Regions from separate parts of the Streptomyces sparsogenes subsp. cuspidosporus genome, predicted to be linked through region 2. Evidence: riboswitches for the same ligand, from Rfam matches in the RefSeq annotation. Region 2 holds a riboswitch; the other holds the start of a gene.
The links. Region 2 has a riboswitch for glycine ahead of gcvT (glycine cleavage system aminomethyltransferase GcvT). Riboswitches for the same ligand answer to the same signal wherever they lie in the genome.
Positions count from the first base shown of each region.

Region 1: another riboswitch for glycine. It lies ahead of gcvP (aminomethyl-transferring glycine dehydrogenase); the one in region 2 lies ahead of gcvT (glycine cleavage system aminomethyltransferase GcvT).

Region 1 is NZ_BAAASD010000008.1:250,750-257,699, forward strand. Features, by position in the region: gene ABFY07_RS13590 (hypothetical protein) at 1-380, shown strand, start outside; gene ABFY07_RS13595 (DUF5999 family protein) at 659-865, shown strand; gene gcvP (aminomethyl-transferring glycine dehydrogenase) at 955-3,849, opposite strand; glycine riboswitch at 3,913-4,036, opposite strand; glycine riboswitch at 4,038-4,135, opposite strand; gene ABFY07_RS13605 (PRC-barrel domain-containing protein) at 4,259-4,588, shown strand; gene ABFY07_RS13610 (DNA polymerase IV) at 4,564-6,150, opposite strand; gene ABFY07_RS13615 (MerR family transcriptional regulator) at 6,285-6,908, opposite strand.
Region 2 is NZ_BAAASD010000034.1:20,271-27,220, reverse strand. Features, by position in the region: gene ABFY07_RS30630 (enhanced serine sensitivity protein SseB C-terminal domain-containing protein) at 1-449, opposite strand, end outside; gene ABFY07_RS30625 (enhanced serine sensitivity protein SseB) at 593-1,459, opposite strand; gene ABFY07_RS30620 (hypothetical protein) at 1,696-2,829, shown strand; gene ABFY07_RS30615 (AAA family ATPase) at 2,912-3,610, opposite strand; glycine riboswitch at 3,835-3,945, shown strand; gene gcvT (glycine cleavage system aminomethyltransferase GcvT) at 4,128-5,282, shown strand; gene gcvH (glycine cleavage system protein GcvH) at 5,549-5,929, shown strand; gene glyA (serine hydroxymethyltransferase) at 5,954-6,950, shown strand, end outside.

The sequences.
Region 1 (6,950 bases), on a different contig from region 2:
TGATCCGCGACGGTGACCGTACGGCGGCCTCCGCCGAGGCGATGCTGGCCGCCGACGGCTGGGTGTTCTCCCACTTCTCCGAAGGTCCGTACGTGGCCTCGGCCGAACAGGCGCTGCGCCAGGCCGAGTCGCTGCCCTCGGTGTACCAGCCCCGTCTGCTGTCCATCCCCGAGTTGTACATGCTGACGCTGTGGCTGCGCGGCGACCCGGCCGCCGACCCCGCCGAGGGCCACCTCGCCGCCGCCGACCTGCTGGTGCCGCTGACCCCCGCCCCGCCCGGGATCGCCGCCCACCGCCCGCACCGCGCGGCTGACCTGCTGCCGGTGCTGACCCTGCGGCTGACGCCGACGCCGACCCCCCTGCTCGGCTCCTCCGCCTGACCCGCCCGCGGCCGGCCGCCGCCCGCGCCCGAAGCGCCCCGTGATCCGAGGAGGGATCACGGGGCGCTTCGCCGCAGGCTCGTAACAGTCCCGCCATGATGAACCGACGCACGCCCGAATGCGTCATCATCTAGCAGTACCGGTGCCGCGAAATCCCTGCGGGAACCGGCCCGTAGGGCAACACTGGGAGCAACGAACCGACTGACCAACGGGGGGCGGCCATGACTGCCGCGGCAAGCCACAGGAAACCCACCACACCACAGCGAGAGATCCCTTCCATGTGCCAGCATCAGCCACCGTGCCCGTCAGCCGACTCCGCCGACCGGGAGGCCGCCCATCTCGTGGCGCACCACCCCGAGCAGGGCTGGAGCCTGTTGTGCAATGGCGTCCTCCTCTTCGAGGACACCGGTGAGCTGCTGCCGGACGGGCAGGTCATCGCGCCGCGCCGACCGCTGGACGCCGAGCGCGTCGTCACCGCGGCCTAGCGGCCCGACACCTCCCGCCCGCAGATTGATTCAAGGGGCCGGCCCGGCGCCCGCGCCGCACCGGCCCCGTATCCGACCGGGCGTGCCGGTCAGCTGTCGTACGACTCCAGCGGCGGGCAGGAGCAGACCAGGTTGCGGTCGCCGAAGGCGCCGTCGATCCGCCGCACCGGGGGCCAGTACTTGTCGGACGCCGACACCCCGGCCGGGAAGGCCGCCTCCGACCGGGTGTAGGGGTGCGCCCACTCCCCGCTCAGCGCGGCCGCCGTGTGCGGGGCGTTCCGCAGCGGATTGTCGTCCTCGGGCCACTCCCCCGAGCCGACCTTCTCGATCTCCGCCCGGATGGCGATCATCGCCTCGCAGAACCGGTCCAGCTCCGCCAGGTCCTCGCTCTCCGTCGGCTCGATCATCAGCGTGCCGGCGACCGGGAAGGACATCGTGGGCGCGTGGAACCCGTAGTCCACCAGCCGCTTCGCGACATCGTCGACGCTCACCCCGGTCGCCTTGGTCAGCGGCCGCAGGTCGATGATGCACTCGTGGGCGACCAGGCCGCCGGGGCCGGTGTAGAGCACCGGGTAGTGCGGCTCCAGCCGCTTGGCGATGTAGTTGGCGCTGAGCACCGCCACCTGGGTCGCCCGGCGCAGCCCCTCGGCGCCCATCAGCCGCACGTACGCCCACGAGATCGGCAGGATGCCCGCCGAACCCCAGGGCGCGGCCGCGACCGGGCCCACCCCGGTCGCCGGGCCCGCCGCGGGCTGCAGCGGGTGGTTGGGCAGGTACGGCGCCAGGTGCTCGCGCACCGCGACCGGGCCCACGCCGGGGCCGCCGCCGCCGTGCGGGATGCAGAAGGTCTTGTGCAGGTTCAGGTGGGAGACATCGCCGCCGAACCGGCCCGGCCGGGCCAGCCCCACCAGCGCGTTGAGGTTCGCGCCGTCCACGTAGACCTGGCCGCCCGCGTCGTGCACGGCCGCGCAGATCTCGCCGATGTGCTCCTCGAACACGCCGTGCGTGGAGGGGTAGGTGACCATCAGGACGGCCAGCTCGTCGCCGTACCGCTCGATCTTGGCGCGCAGGTCGTCGGCGTCCACCTCGCCGTCCTCGCCGGTCTTGACCACGACGACCTTCATGCCCGCCATCACGGCGCTGGCGGCGTTGGTGCCGTGCGCGGAGGACGGGATGAGGCAGACGGTGCGGCGCTCGTCGCCGTTGGCCCGGTGGTAGGCCCGGACGGCCAGCAGCCCGGCCAGCTCGCCCTGCGATCCGGCGTTCGGCTGCAGGGACACCTTGTCGTAGCCGGTGACCTCGGCCAGCCGCTCCTCCAGCTCGCGGATCAGCGTCAGATAGCCCTGGGCCTGCTCGACGGGCGCGAAGGGGTGCAGCGCCCCGAACTCCGGCCAGGTGACCGGCTCCATCTCGGTGGTGGCGTTCAGCTTCATGGTGCAGGAGCCGAGCGGGATCATGCCCCGGTCCAGGGCGTAGTCGCGGTCGGCCAGGCGCCGCAGGTAGCGCAGCATCGCGGTCTCGGAGCGGTGCCGGTGGAAGACCGGGTGGGTCAGATACGTGTCGGTGCGCAGCAGCTCGGCGGGGAGCGCGTCGGCCGCCGCGGCGTCCAGCTCGTCGATGGCCGGCAGGCCGCCGTCCACGCCGAAGGCCGACCACACGGCGGCCAGCTGGGCCCGTCCGGTGGTCTCGTCGCAGGCGATGCCCACGTGGTCGGCGTCGGTCAGGCGCAGATTGACCCCGGCCTCGCGGGCCGCGGTCACGACCTCGGCGGCCCGGCCCGGGACATGGGCGGTGAGGGTGTCGAAGAACGCCCCGTGCACGATCTCCACGCCCCCGGCGCGCAGCCCCTCGGCGAGCACGGCCGCGTAGCGGTGGGTGCGCCGGGCGATGGTCCGCAGGCCCTCCGGGCCGTGGTAGACGGCGTACATGCCGGCCATCACGGCGAGCAGCACCTGGGCGGTGCAGATGTTGCTGGTGGCCTTCTCGCGGCGGATGTGCTGCTCGCGGGTCTGCAGGGCAAGGCGGTACGCCTTGTCGCCGTCGGCGTCGACCGAGACGCCCACCAGCCGGCCGGGCAGGCTGCGGGCGTAGGCCTCGCGAACGGCCATGAAGCCGGCGTGCGGCCCGCCGAAGCCCATCGGCACCCCGAACCGCTGGCTGCTGCCGACCGCGATGTCGGCGCCCAGCTCCCCGGGCGGGGTGAGCAGGGTGAGGGCGAGCAGGTCCGCGGCGACGGTGACCACGGCGCCCAGCTCATGGGCCCGCTCGATGACCGGGCGGAGGTCCCGGACGGCGCCGGAGGCCCCGGGGTACTGGAGCAGCACGCCGAACACGCCGCGCTCGGCCACCTCGGCCGGTATGCCCTGCGAGAGGTCGGTGACGACCACCTCGACGCCGGTGGGCTCGGCCCGGGTCCGGATGACCGCGACGGTCTGCGGCAGAGCGTCGGCGTCGACCAGGAACACGCCCTGCTTGACCTTGCCCACCCGCCGGGACAGCGCCATGGCCTCGGCGGCGGCGGTGGCCTCGTCGAGCAGCGAGGCGCCGGCGGTGGGCAGCCCGGTGAGATCGGCGACGACCGTCTGGAAGTTGAGCAGCGCCTCCAGCCTGCCCTGGGAGATCTCGGGCTGGTAGGGCGTGTACGCCGTGTACCAGGCCGGGTTCTCCAGCACATTGCGCAGGATCACCGGAGGGGTGAAGGTCCCGTGGTAGCCCAGGCCGATCATGGGGGCGAGCAGCTGGTTGCGCTCGGCGAGGCCGCGCAGCTCGGCCAGCACCTCGGCCTCGCTGCGGGCCGGGGGCAGCCCCAGCTGCTCGGTGCTCTTGATGACGTCCGGAACGGCGGCCTGGGTGAGTTCGTCGAGCGAGCCGAACCCGACCTGCGCGAGCATCTTGGCCTGCGCCTCGGCGTCGGGTCCCACATGGCGCTGCTCGAATGGCGTACCGCGCTCGAGCTCGGTCAGTGAGGTGCGGTTGGCGGTCATCTGCGAGGCCTCCTGGTCTGTACGACCGATGAGGGACACCACGGCGCGGGTGCCCGAACGGCCTCCCCCTCTGTCATCTCGACCTGAGAGCTTCACCGGTCCGCGGGCGGCGGTCCGGCTTTCACCGTCGGTGAGGAGGGGTCCCGGAGCCGTGCTCGCCCGTGGCCCACCCTGCTTTCCAGAGTGACCTCACCCGCGCGGTACGTGTGCCTGAGAGATTCCGGGGAGGATTTGCTCCTTCGGCGCCTCCGACGACGTCGGCGGAGGACTCTCCCGCACGGGGTCTGCAGCCACAGTCAGCCTACCAGCGAGCCTGTCGGCGGGATCTTTCGGAGAGCGCTCGAGTGGACGCGCGCGGCGTTGTGGCTTTTCGTAGGAATCACGGGAAGTCACGGAAGAATGGCCACCTGTGGGAGAGAGTGTGCAGACCGACATCGATCCGCGGACCCTCATCGGCCGCAAGGCCTTCGACCGCGATGGCACGAAGATCGGCACGGTGGACGAGGTCTACCTCGACGACGCGACCGGCGAGCCGGAGTGGGCGGCCGTACGCACCGGGCTGTTCAGCCGGGATGTGTTCGTGCCGCTGGAACCGAGCGAGATCGTCGGCGACACGCTGCGGGTGCCGTACGAGCGGGCGCTGATCAAGGACGCGCCGGACTTCGGCGTCGGCCGCCATCTGTCGCCCGAGCAGGAGCTGCAGCTCTACCACCACTACGGGCTCGATGTGAGCGGCTGAGCCCGCCCGCGGTCCCGGTCGTGGGCCTGGGCCGGGTCGTGAGCCCGGCCCGGGTCGTGGCCGGGGCCGTGGTCATGGCCGGGGTCCGGGGCGTGAGCCTGGTGCTGGTCATGAGCCTGGTCCCGGTCGTGGCCGGGGCTTTCGTCCGGGATGGCGGGGCTTTCGTCCGGGCCGGCGGCGGGCTCGGGGCGCACCAGCGGCAGCGGCTCCGACGGCTCCAGCGCCGGGTCGTCGACCGCGAAGGTCCTCACCCGGCCCGGCGCCGACCAGGGGTCCTCGAACCGCACGGTCACCCGGCCGACCCCGCTGCCCTGCACCCACCCCGCCCCGTACTCGGCGTGTCGCACATCGGCGCCGGGCAGCCAGCGGCGGGGCCGGGCGACGTCCTCACCGCCCTCCTCCAGGGCCGCCGGGAGGGCCTCCGGCGCCCCTCCGGCCTCCCCCGCCCCCTCCGTCACCTCCTGGGCCTCCTCGGCCTCGTGGGCGGCCTGCGCGGCCTGGGCGAAGAGGTCCTCCTGGGTGTAGTCCGCCAGGCCGCTCACGCCCACCCCCAGCAGCCGCACGCCCGCCGTGGTGTCCACCCCCTCGAGCAGCCGCGCCGCGGCCTCCCGCACCACCGCCGGGTCGTCCGTCGGTCCGCGCAGCGTCTCGGACCTGGTCAGCGTGGAGAAGTCGTAACGCCGCACCTTGAGCACGACCGTGCGCCCCGAGCGGCCGGCCTCGCGCAGCCGCCGCACACACCGGTCGGCCAGCCGCGCCACCTCCACCTGCACCCGGGTGCGGTCGGTGAGGTCGACGTCGAAGGTGTCCTCCACCGACACGGACTTGGCGTCCCGCTCGGCGACGACCGGCCGGTCGTCCCGCCCGCAGGCCATCGCGTACAGCGAGGCGCCATGGGCCTTGCCCAGCAGCCGCACCAGCTCCTCCTCCCCCGCCTCCCGGGTCTCGGCGACGGTGTGGATCCCCGCCCGGCGCAGCGCCTCCGCGGTGGCCGGGCCCACCCCCGGGAGGGTGCGCACCGACATCGGCCCCAGCAGCTCCCATTCGGTGCCCGGCTCGATGAGCACCAGCCCATCGGGCTTGGCCTGCTCGGAGGCGATCTTGGCGAGCATCTTGGAACCGGCCAGGCCCACCGAGCCGGTCAGCCCGGTGGCGGCCGCGATGTCCGCCCGCAGCCGCTCCCCCACGGCCCGCGCCGCCTCGGGGGAGGCCGGGACACCGCCGGCCTCCAGATCCACGAACGCCTCGTCCAGGCTCAGGGGCTCCACCAGCGGGGACAGCGCGCCCAGCAGCCCCATGACGATGTCGCTCACCTGGCGGTACACGGCGAAGCGGGGGGCGAGGTACGCCGCGTTCGGACACAGGCGGCGGGCCTGGGCCATCGCCATGGCCGAACGGACCCCGAACACCCGCGCCTCGTAGGAGGCCGTGGAGACCACGCCGCGCGGCCCCAGACCGCCGACGATCACGGGCTTGCCGCGCAGGCTGGGCTTGGCCGCCTGCTCCGCCGCGGCGAAGAAGGCGTCCATGTCCAGATGCAGGATCGTCGGCACACCCCTCACACCTACAGATGCTGCCGCATGCCACTGACAATCGGGCGGCCCGGCCGGTGGGCCGTTCAGCCGAGGGCCCGGCCGCGGCGCGCTCCGGCTCGCGCGCGCAGGGCTCCCCCTTTGACGACAGACCCCAGGGCGGTTCAGCCCGCCCGGTTGCGGCGCCGCGCGAGCTCGTCCTCGGGGTTGTGCCCCACCAGCGTCTCGCCGGTGTCCACCCGCTCGCCGTGCAGCTGGGCCAGAGCGCTCTCCACGTCCCGCCACACCACGCCCACCGCGATCCCGAAGACGCCCTGGCCGCCTTGGAGGAGGTCCACCACCTCGTCGGGCGAGGTGCACTCGTAGACCGTCGCACCGTCGCTCATCAGCGTCATCTGGGCGAGGTCGTCGAGGCCGCGGGAGCGCAGGTGCTGGACGGCGGCCCGGATGTTCTGCAGGGACACGCCGGTGTCCAGGAGCCGCTTGACGATCTTGAGGACGACGACGTCCCGGAAGCTGTACAGCCGCTGGCTGCCCGAGCCGTACGCGGGCCGGACGCTCGGCTCCACCAGCCCGGTGCGCGCCCAGTAGTCCAGCTGGCGGTAGGTGATGCCGGCGGCGGCGCACGCGGTCGGCCCGCGGTATCCCACCTTCTCGGGCTTCGCCGAAGCGCCTTCCCTCGGCGCGGCCTGTGCCGCGACCCGAGCCTTCAGTGCCGGTTCGGCCGGTGCGCTCCCCTGGAGCGCGTACGGACCGCCTGCCGCCGTGCCGTCGCCGCTGCTTCTCACGCCGACCTCCGTCCTCGACCTGCCTTCTCGACGGTAGGCAGT
Region 2 (6,950 bases):
GAGCGCACCGCGGGGGTACGGTGCGCGTTCTGCCCCAACAGGGCGTAGAACTGGGGGATTTCGATGGCGGGCTCGCTGAGCCGCAGCGGCCCGGCGGGCAGCCGGTCCAGGCCGCCGGCGATTCTGCGCAGATCGAGCCAGGGGATGCCGACGCCGCCGCCGGGGGCGTGCGGGTTGAGCCACAGGCCGTAGCGGTCGGGGAAGAGGGAGGCCGCGATCTGGCGGCCGCTCACCACCTCATGGGCGCGGTTCCAGCCGCTGGCGGCGAGCTCCTGAGCGGAGGTCACACAGGGGGCGTAGCCGAGCCCCTCGACGTCCATGTTCCCGTACTGGGCGTCGGGCGAGCCCGGGGTGCCGTGCCACAGCAGCATCCAGACCTGGCCGTCGGCGAGCGCCTGCAACAGCGACTCGTAGGCGTCGTACCGGCCGGGAGCGACCTGCCGCAGCATCCGCTCCACGTGGCCGCCTCCCGCGCTCACCTGGGTCCGCCCCTCTCTCGGCCTGTCCACACCGCTGCCCAAGGGCGCGCACACACGCGCGCCACCGGCCATCCAACCAGCTTACGGGCCCTTGCAGTGGTCTCCCGGGCGACTCAGCGGTCACGGTCGTAGAACGGTCGTACCCGCTCCCGCATCCAGTCCGCCACCGGATCCTGCGCGATGTCCAGCAGAACCAGCTGAACGGTCCACGGCACCGGCACGGCGCCGAGCGCCCGCCCGAGCGCGTCCACGGCCGTGGCCTGGCTCTCCGGGCCCGGCAGGTCCAGCTCGACGCCGACGAACAGCGCGGGCTGCTCCCCCTCGACGCTGGCCAGCGCGCGCCGGGCGGTCCGCACCCCGGCCACCTTGCCGAACTCGAGCCCGGCGGCCGCCAGGAAGTCGACCGGCTCGTCCTGCCAGTCCGGCTCGAAGAGACGCACCCGGCCGCCGGTGGCCGGGCCGTCCAGTTCGCTGCGCCCGGTCCGGCACAGCTCGGCCACGGCGGGCGGCGGGAGCGGGACGCCGACCGCGCCGCCGGGGTTCACGGCGATGCCGAGCTGGGGCGGCAGGCCGCGGGCGAACTCGACGGCCGGGGCGACGGTGAACGGCATATGGACGCCGACGACCTGGAGGAACTGCTGTTCGGAGCTGAACACCGGGACGTACGCGGCGCCCTCGATCTCCACGGTGGGCAGGTCGAGTCCATTGCTGTCCGGGCCGCCCCCGTTGGGCAGCGGTACCCAGACCTGACTGCGGGCCAGGGTCTCGACGATGCGGGGGCCGGCGCCGGGGACGTCGACCGAGGCGGCGAGCACCTCTTCGAGTTCATTGCCCGGGAACGCCGAAGGGGCCGCAGGGGCGGGATGGGCGGCCTGGTCGAGATGAGGGGGATAGCCGGAATGGTCGGGGAACGCGGGAAACGCACCGTCAGGAAACCCGCCGTGAGCCGGTGCTGGACCGTGCTGCTCCGGGATGCTCATCTTCGTCCAACCGCCATCTCGTCCGACCTGCACAGGCACCCTAACGGCTGTACGGCCGGGCGGCATCGGGGGCCGTCGATCTCCACAGCAAATTCCCAGGTCGACGGCGCGATCCCGGTTGATCCTTTATCACCTACGACCGCTTCTGAACGTAATCGACAAGTTGCGCTCTGTTTGCGTCTTTCGCAGCGTGGTGTCGCGTACGCCCGTACCTCACCACAGCGAAGGAAGGTCTCATGATCCGCGTGTCCCGCAAGGCCGATGTCCTCGTCTCCTCCGTCCTGGCCGGCTCGCTCCTGTTCGGCGCCGCCGGCCTGGCCGCCGCGGCGGCCGACGGATCCGGGGGCACGGCCGGCGCCCCGGCCCCCACCCCCGCGGCGCTCGCCGACACGAGACTGAACCCGGCCCAGACCCAGGCGCTGCGCGACCTGCGCGTCCTCCTGGAGCGGGTGACGGAGCTGGCGCGGGCGGTGGAGGAGGCGCCCGGCGGGGTGCTCTCCGACGAGGAGCTGATCAAGCACGCGACGGCGATCGACAGCGCGGTGAAGGCCGTCCGCGAGTCGGCCGACAAGGCCGGCGCCCCGCGGGCCGCCGCGCACCGCCGGGGGCAGGCCCAGGACCCGACGCCTTCGCAGGGCTCCGGCGAGGGCCAGGCTCAGGGCGAGGATCAGGGCCAGGCTCAGGATCAGGGCCGGATCACCGTGCCGCCGCAGGCCGCCGGGGAGGGCGGGGCCGTCGGGGAGGGCGGGGCCGTCGGGGAGGGCGGGGCCGTGATGCCTCCCTTCGCCGCCCAGCCGACGCCTTCGGACATCTCGACGGACCCGCTGGACGCGCTGCAGCGGGCGATCGACGACCTGCTGGACGCCGTCGCGGCCGGCGACTCGAACGCGGCCACCGTGGCGATCCCCCGCATCGCCGACGCGATCGTCGGGCTGATCGGCGCCGTCGTCGGCCCGCTCCCCGGGCGGGACTTCCCCGTGATGCCCCCGCTGCTGCCGTTCCCGGACGAGGCGACGAGCCTCGCCGAGGACGCGTCGGCCCTCGCCGCCAAGCCCACCGGGCCGACGGCCGCCACGCAGCCGGGCGCCCCCGGGACCGGTGCCCCGGAGCTCGGCGCCGCCAAGCCCGACACGGCGAAGCCCTCCCCCAAGCCCCACACCGACAAGCCCGGCAAGAAGACGGGCAGGAAGACGTCCGAGAAGCCGGCCAAGAAGCCCGGGAAGAAGACCGCCGAGAAGCCCACCACCACGGCCGCCACCCCGCTGGCCGCCCCCGGGTCCGCGCCCGGGGCGGCCGACGACTCCGTGGCCCCCATGCCGCTGCCCCACCCGGTGGACGCGGACGGTGCCGGGGCCGACGCGCGCCCCTGACGGCGACGCCCCGCCGCGCCGCCACCCGCCCGCCGGCCGGCCAAGCAGCCAGCCAGTTCAGTCGAAGGCCGGCCGGCTCGGCTCAGTCGAAGCCGATCCGGCGCAGCGCGCTCGCGGCCGTCCGATCCAGCAGCGCCACCGAGGCGCAGCCTTCGGGCGGCCGCCCGCCCTCCGCGGTCGCGACCAGCCGCCCCACCGCGCGGCGGTGCCGGCCGAAGGCGTAGCGGGAGACCACCCGGCCGCGGGCGGTCTGCCCCTCCAGCGCCACCGCGGCGTCCACGTCGAGCAGCACCATGTGCAGCCCGCGGCCGGTGCGCCGGGCGTCGCGGGCCAGCCAGCGGCGGACCCAGGGGAGGGTGCCGCAGTCGTGCACCACGAGACTGGCCCCCGAGCGCAGCGCCCGGCGCAGCCCGGTGTAGTGGGCGCAGCGCACCAGCGGCCGGTAGAGGGCGTAGGGCAGCCAGTGGGGCATCCGCCGCTCCCAGCGCTCGCGGGTGTCCTGCGAGTCGACCCGCAGCACCGGCCCGCCGCGCTGGTCCAGGCGGGGCACGGTGCGGTCGATCATGGTGCTCTTGCCGCTGCCGGGCAGTCCCGAGGCGACCACCACATCGCCGGCCCGGTAGCGCAGCTCACGGGCGCCGGGCCGCGCGGCGCCGCCGTCGCCGCGCAGGTCCTGGACGGCCGCCGGGCACCCCGGTCTGAGCGCTCCCCCGGTCGGCGCCGCCCCCTGCGTCACCGGCAGGGGCCCCCATGTCGTCGCGTACGTACCCTGCCCCTGCACCGTGATCGTCCTCCTAGGTCCGGTCACTGCGGCTCGTTCCCGAAGAGTGTCAAGAAAAGGTAATGTCCAGCAAGGTGGTATTGCCGTGGGCTGGGCCTCTGATCCCTGTGCATCGGGGTTTCGCCCCGTTGTGAGCCGGGTCCGGGCCGGGGTTCCGCCCGAGCGGGTCTTCCCTTCTCGGGCGTACGTGCGATGATGTTGCGCGCAACTCCATACCGGCCGCTTGAATCCGCGCGGGAGAGTCCTCGGCCACCGGCAGCAGTGCCGGCCGTCCGGGGCGCCGAAGGAGCAAGTCCTCCCTTGAATCTCTCAGGCCCCGATACCGCGCGGGCGAGGCAGATCTGAAAAGCGAGCCGCTGGCGTGGCTCCACCCACGGTGCAAGCCGGACCGCTCTTTGCGACGACGCCCCCGGCGTCGGGCGGAAGGAGGGTCACGGCGAACCTCTCAGGTTCCGATGACAGATGGGGAGGACAGTCCTCGTCGTCCCCGTCACCGTCCCGCCCTGGAGCCAGCCCCATGACCGACGCCCCCCTGACCGGTGCCCCCGTGACCGACGCCCCGCCCGCCCCCCGCCGTACCGCGCTGGACGCGCTGCACCGGGCGCTCGGCGCCACCATGACCGACTTCGCCGGCTGGGAGATGCCGCTGCGCTACGGGAGCGAGCGCGACGAGCACACCGCGGTGCGCACCCGCGCCGGCCTGTTCGACCTCTCGCACATGGGCGAGATCACGCTCACCGGCCCGGAGGCGGGCGCTGCCCTGGACCGCGCGCTGGTGGGCCATCTGTCGGCGCTCGCCGTCGGCCGCGCCCGCTACACCATGATCTGCGACGCCGAGGGCGGCATCCTGGACGACCTGATCGTCTACCGCCTGGCGGAGCAGGAGTTCCTGGTGGTGGCCAACGCGGGGAACGCCCAGGTAGTGCTGGACGCGCTGACCGAGCGCGCCGCGGGCCTGGAGGCGGCCGTACGGGACGACCGGGACGCCTACGCGCTGATCGCCGTCCAGGGTCCGGCCTCCCCGGCGATCCTGCGCGAGCTGACCGACGCGGACCTGGACGGCCTCAAGTACTACGCGGGCCTGCCGGGCACCGTCGCGGGCGTCCCGGCGCTGATCGCGCGTACCGGCTACACAGGCGAGGACGGCTTCGAGCTGTTCGTCGCCCCGCACGACGCCGAGCGGCTGTGGCGGGCGCTGTCCGAGGCCGGTGCGCCGGCCGGGCTGGTCCCGTGCGGGCTGTCCTGCCGGGACACGCTGCGCCTGGAGGCCGGGATGCCGCTGTACGGGCACGAGCTGACCCGCGCGACGACGCCGTTCGACGCGGGGCTCGGCCGGGTGGTGAAGTTCGACAAGCCCGGTGACTTCGTCGGCCGCGCGGCGCTTGAGGAGGCGGGGCGGCGGGCCGAGACCGACCCGCCGCGGGTGCTGGTCGGCCAGGTCGCGGCGGGCCGCCGGGTCCCGCGCGCGGGGTACGCGGTGGTCGGCGCGGACGGCGCGGTGATCGGCGAGGTCACCTCGGGCGCGCCCTCGCCCACCCTCGGCAAGCCGATCGCGATCGCGTACGTGGACGCCGCGCACGCCGCGCCGGGCACGTCGGGAGTGGCGGTGGACATCCGCGGTACCCATGAGCCGTACGAGGTCGTGGCCCTCCCCTTCTACAAGCGGCGCTGAGCGCTCTGCGGGCGGCGCTGGGCGCTGGACGACCGGCGCTGAGCGCTGGACGACCGGCGCTGAGCGCTGGACGACCGGCGCTGAGCGCTCCTGCGGGTGGCGCTGAGCGCTTCCCACGAGCGGCGCTGAGCCGCACCGAGCACGCGCCGGGCCGCCCGGCGCGCGGGCGGCGCCGGGGCACTCCCGTGCGTACCCGCCCATACCGCCTGTCCCACCAGGCAAGACCCGTTTCCCAAGCACTCCCCCGTATCCAGGAGAATCGCATTATGAGCAACCCCCAGCAGCTGCGTTACAGCAAGGAGCACGAGTGGCTGTCGGCCGCCGGCGAGGACGGCGTGTCGACGGTCGGCATCACCGAGTTCGCGGCCAACGCGCTCGGCGACGTCGTCTACGTCCAGCTCCCGGAGGTCGGCACGACGGTCACCGCGGGCGAGACCTGTGGTGAGCTGGAGTCCACGAAGTCCGTCAGCGATCTGTACGCGCCGGTCACCGGCGAGGTCACCGAGATCAACGAGGATGTGGTCAACGACCCGGCGCTGGTGAATTCCGCCCCCTTCGAGGGCGGCTGGCTGTTCAAGGTGCGGGTGACGGACGAGCCGGACGAGCTGCTCTCCGCCGACGAGTACGCCGCCTTCGCCGAAAACTGACCCCCTCCTTCGATCGGGACCCTGATGTCGCTTCTCAACAGCCCCCTGCACGAGCTCGACCCGGACGTAGCCGCCGCGGTCGACGCCGAACTCCACCGCCAGCAGTCCACCCTGGAGATGATCGCTTCGGAGAACTTCGCTCCGGTCGCGGTCATGGAGGCCCAGGGCTCGGTCCTGACCAACAAGTACGCCGAGGGCTACCCGGGCCGCCGCTACTACGGCGGCTGTGAGCACGTCGACGTGGTCGAGCAGATCGCGATCGACCGGGTCAAGGCGCTCTTCGGGGCCGAGGCGGCCAATGTCCAGCCGCACTCCGGCGCCCAGGCCAACGCGGCCGCGATGTTCGCCCTGCTCTCCCCCGGCGACACCATCCTGGGGCTGAACCTGGCGCACGGCGGGCACCTCACCCACGGCATGAAGATCAACTTCTCCGGCAAGCTCTACAACGTGGTGCCCTACCACGTGGACGCCGAGACCGGCCTGGTCGACATGGACGAGGTCGAGCGGCTGGCCAAGGAGCACCGCCCCAAGCTGGTGATCGCCGGCTGGTCGGCGTACCCGCGCCAGCTCGACTTCGCGGCCTTCCGCCGGATCGCGGACGAGGTCGGCGCCTACCTGATGGTGGACATGGCCCACTTCGCGGGCCTGGTGGCGGCCGGGCTGCACCCCTCCCCGGTGCCGCACGCCCATGTGGTCACCACCACGACGCACAAGACCCTCGGCGGCCCGCGCGGCGGCGTGATCCTCTCCACGGCCGAGCTGGCCAAGAAGATCAACTCCGCGGTCTTCCCCGGTCAGCAGGGCGGCCCGCTGGAGCACGTGGTCGCCGCCAAGGCCGTGGCCTTCAAGATCGCGGCTGGCTCGGCCTTCAAGGAGCGCCAGCAGCGTACCCTCGAGGGCGCCAAGCTGCTGGCCGAGCGGCTCACCCAGCCGGACGTGGCCGAGGCCGGCGTCGCCGTGCTGTCCGGCGGCACCGACGTCCACCTCGTCCTGGTCGACCTGCGCGACTCCGAGCTGGACG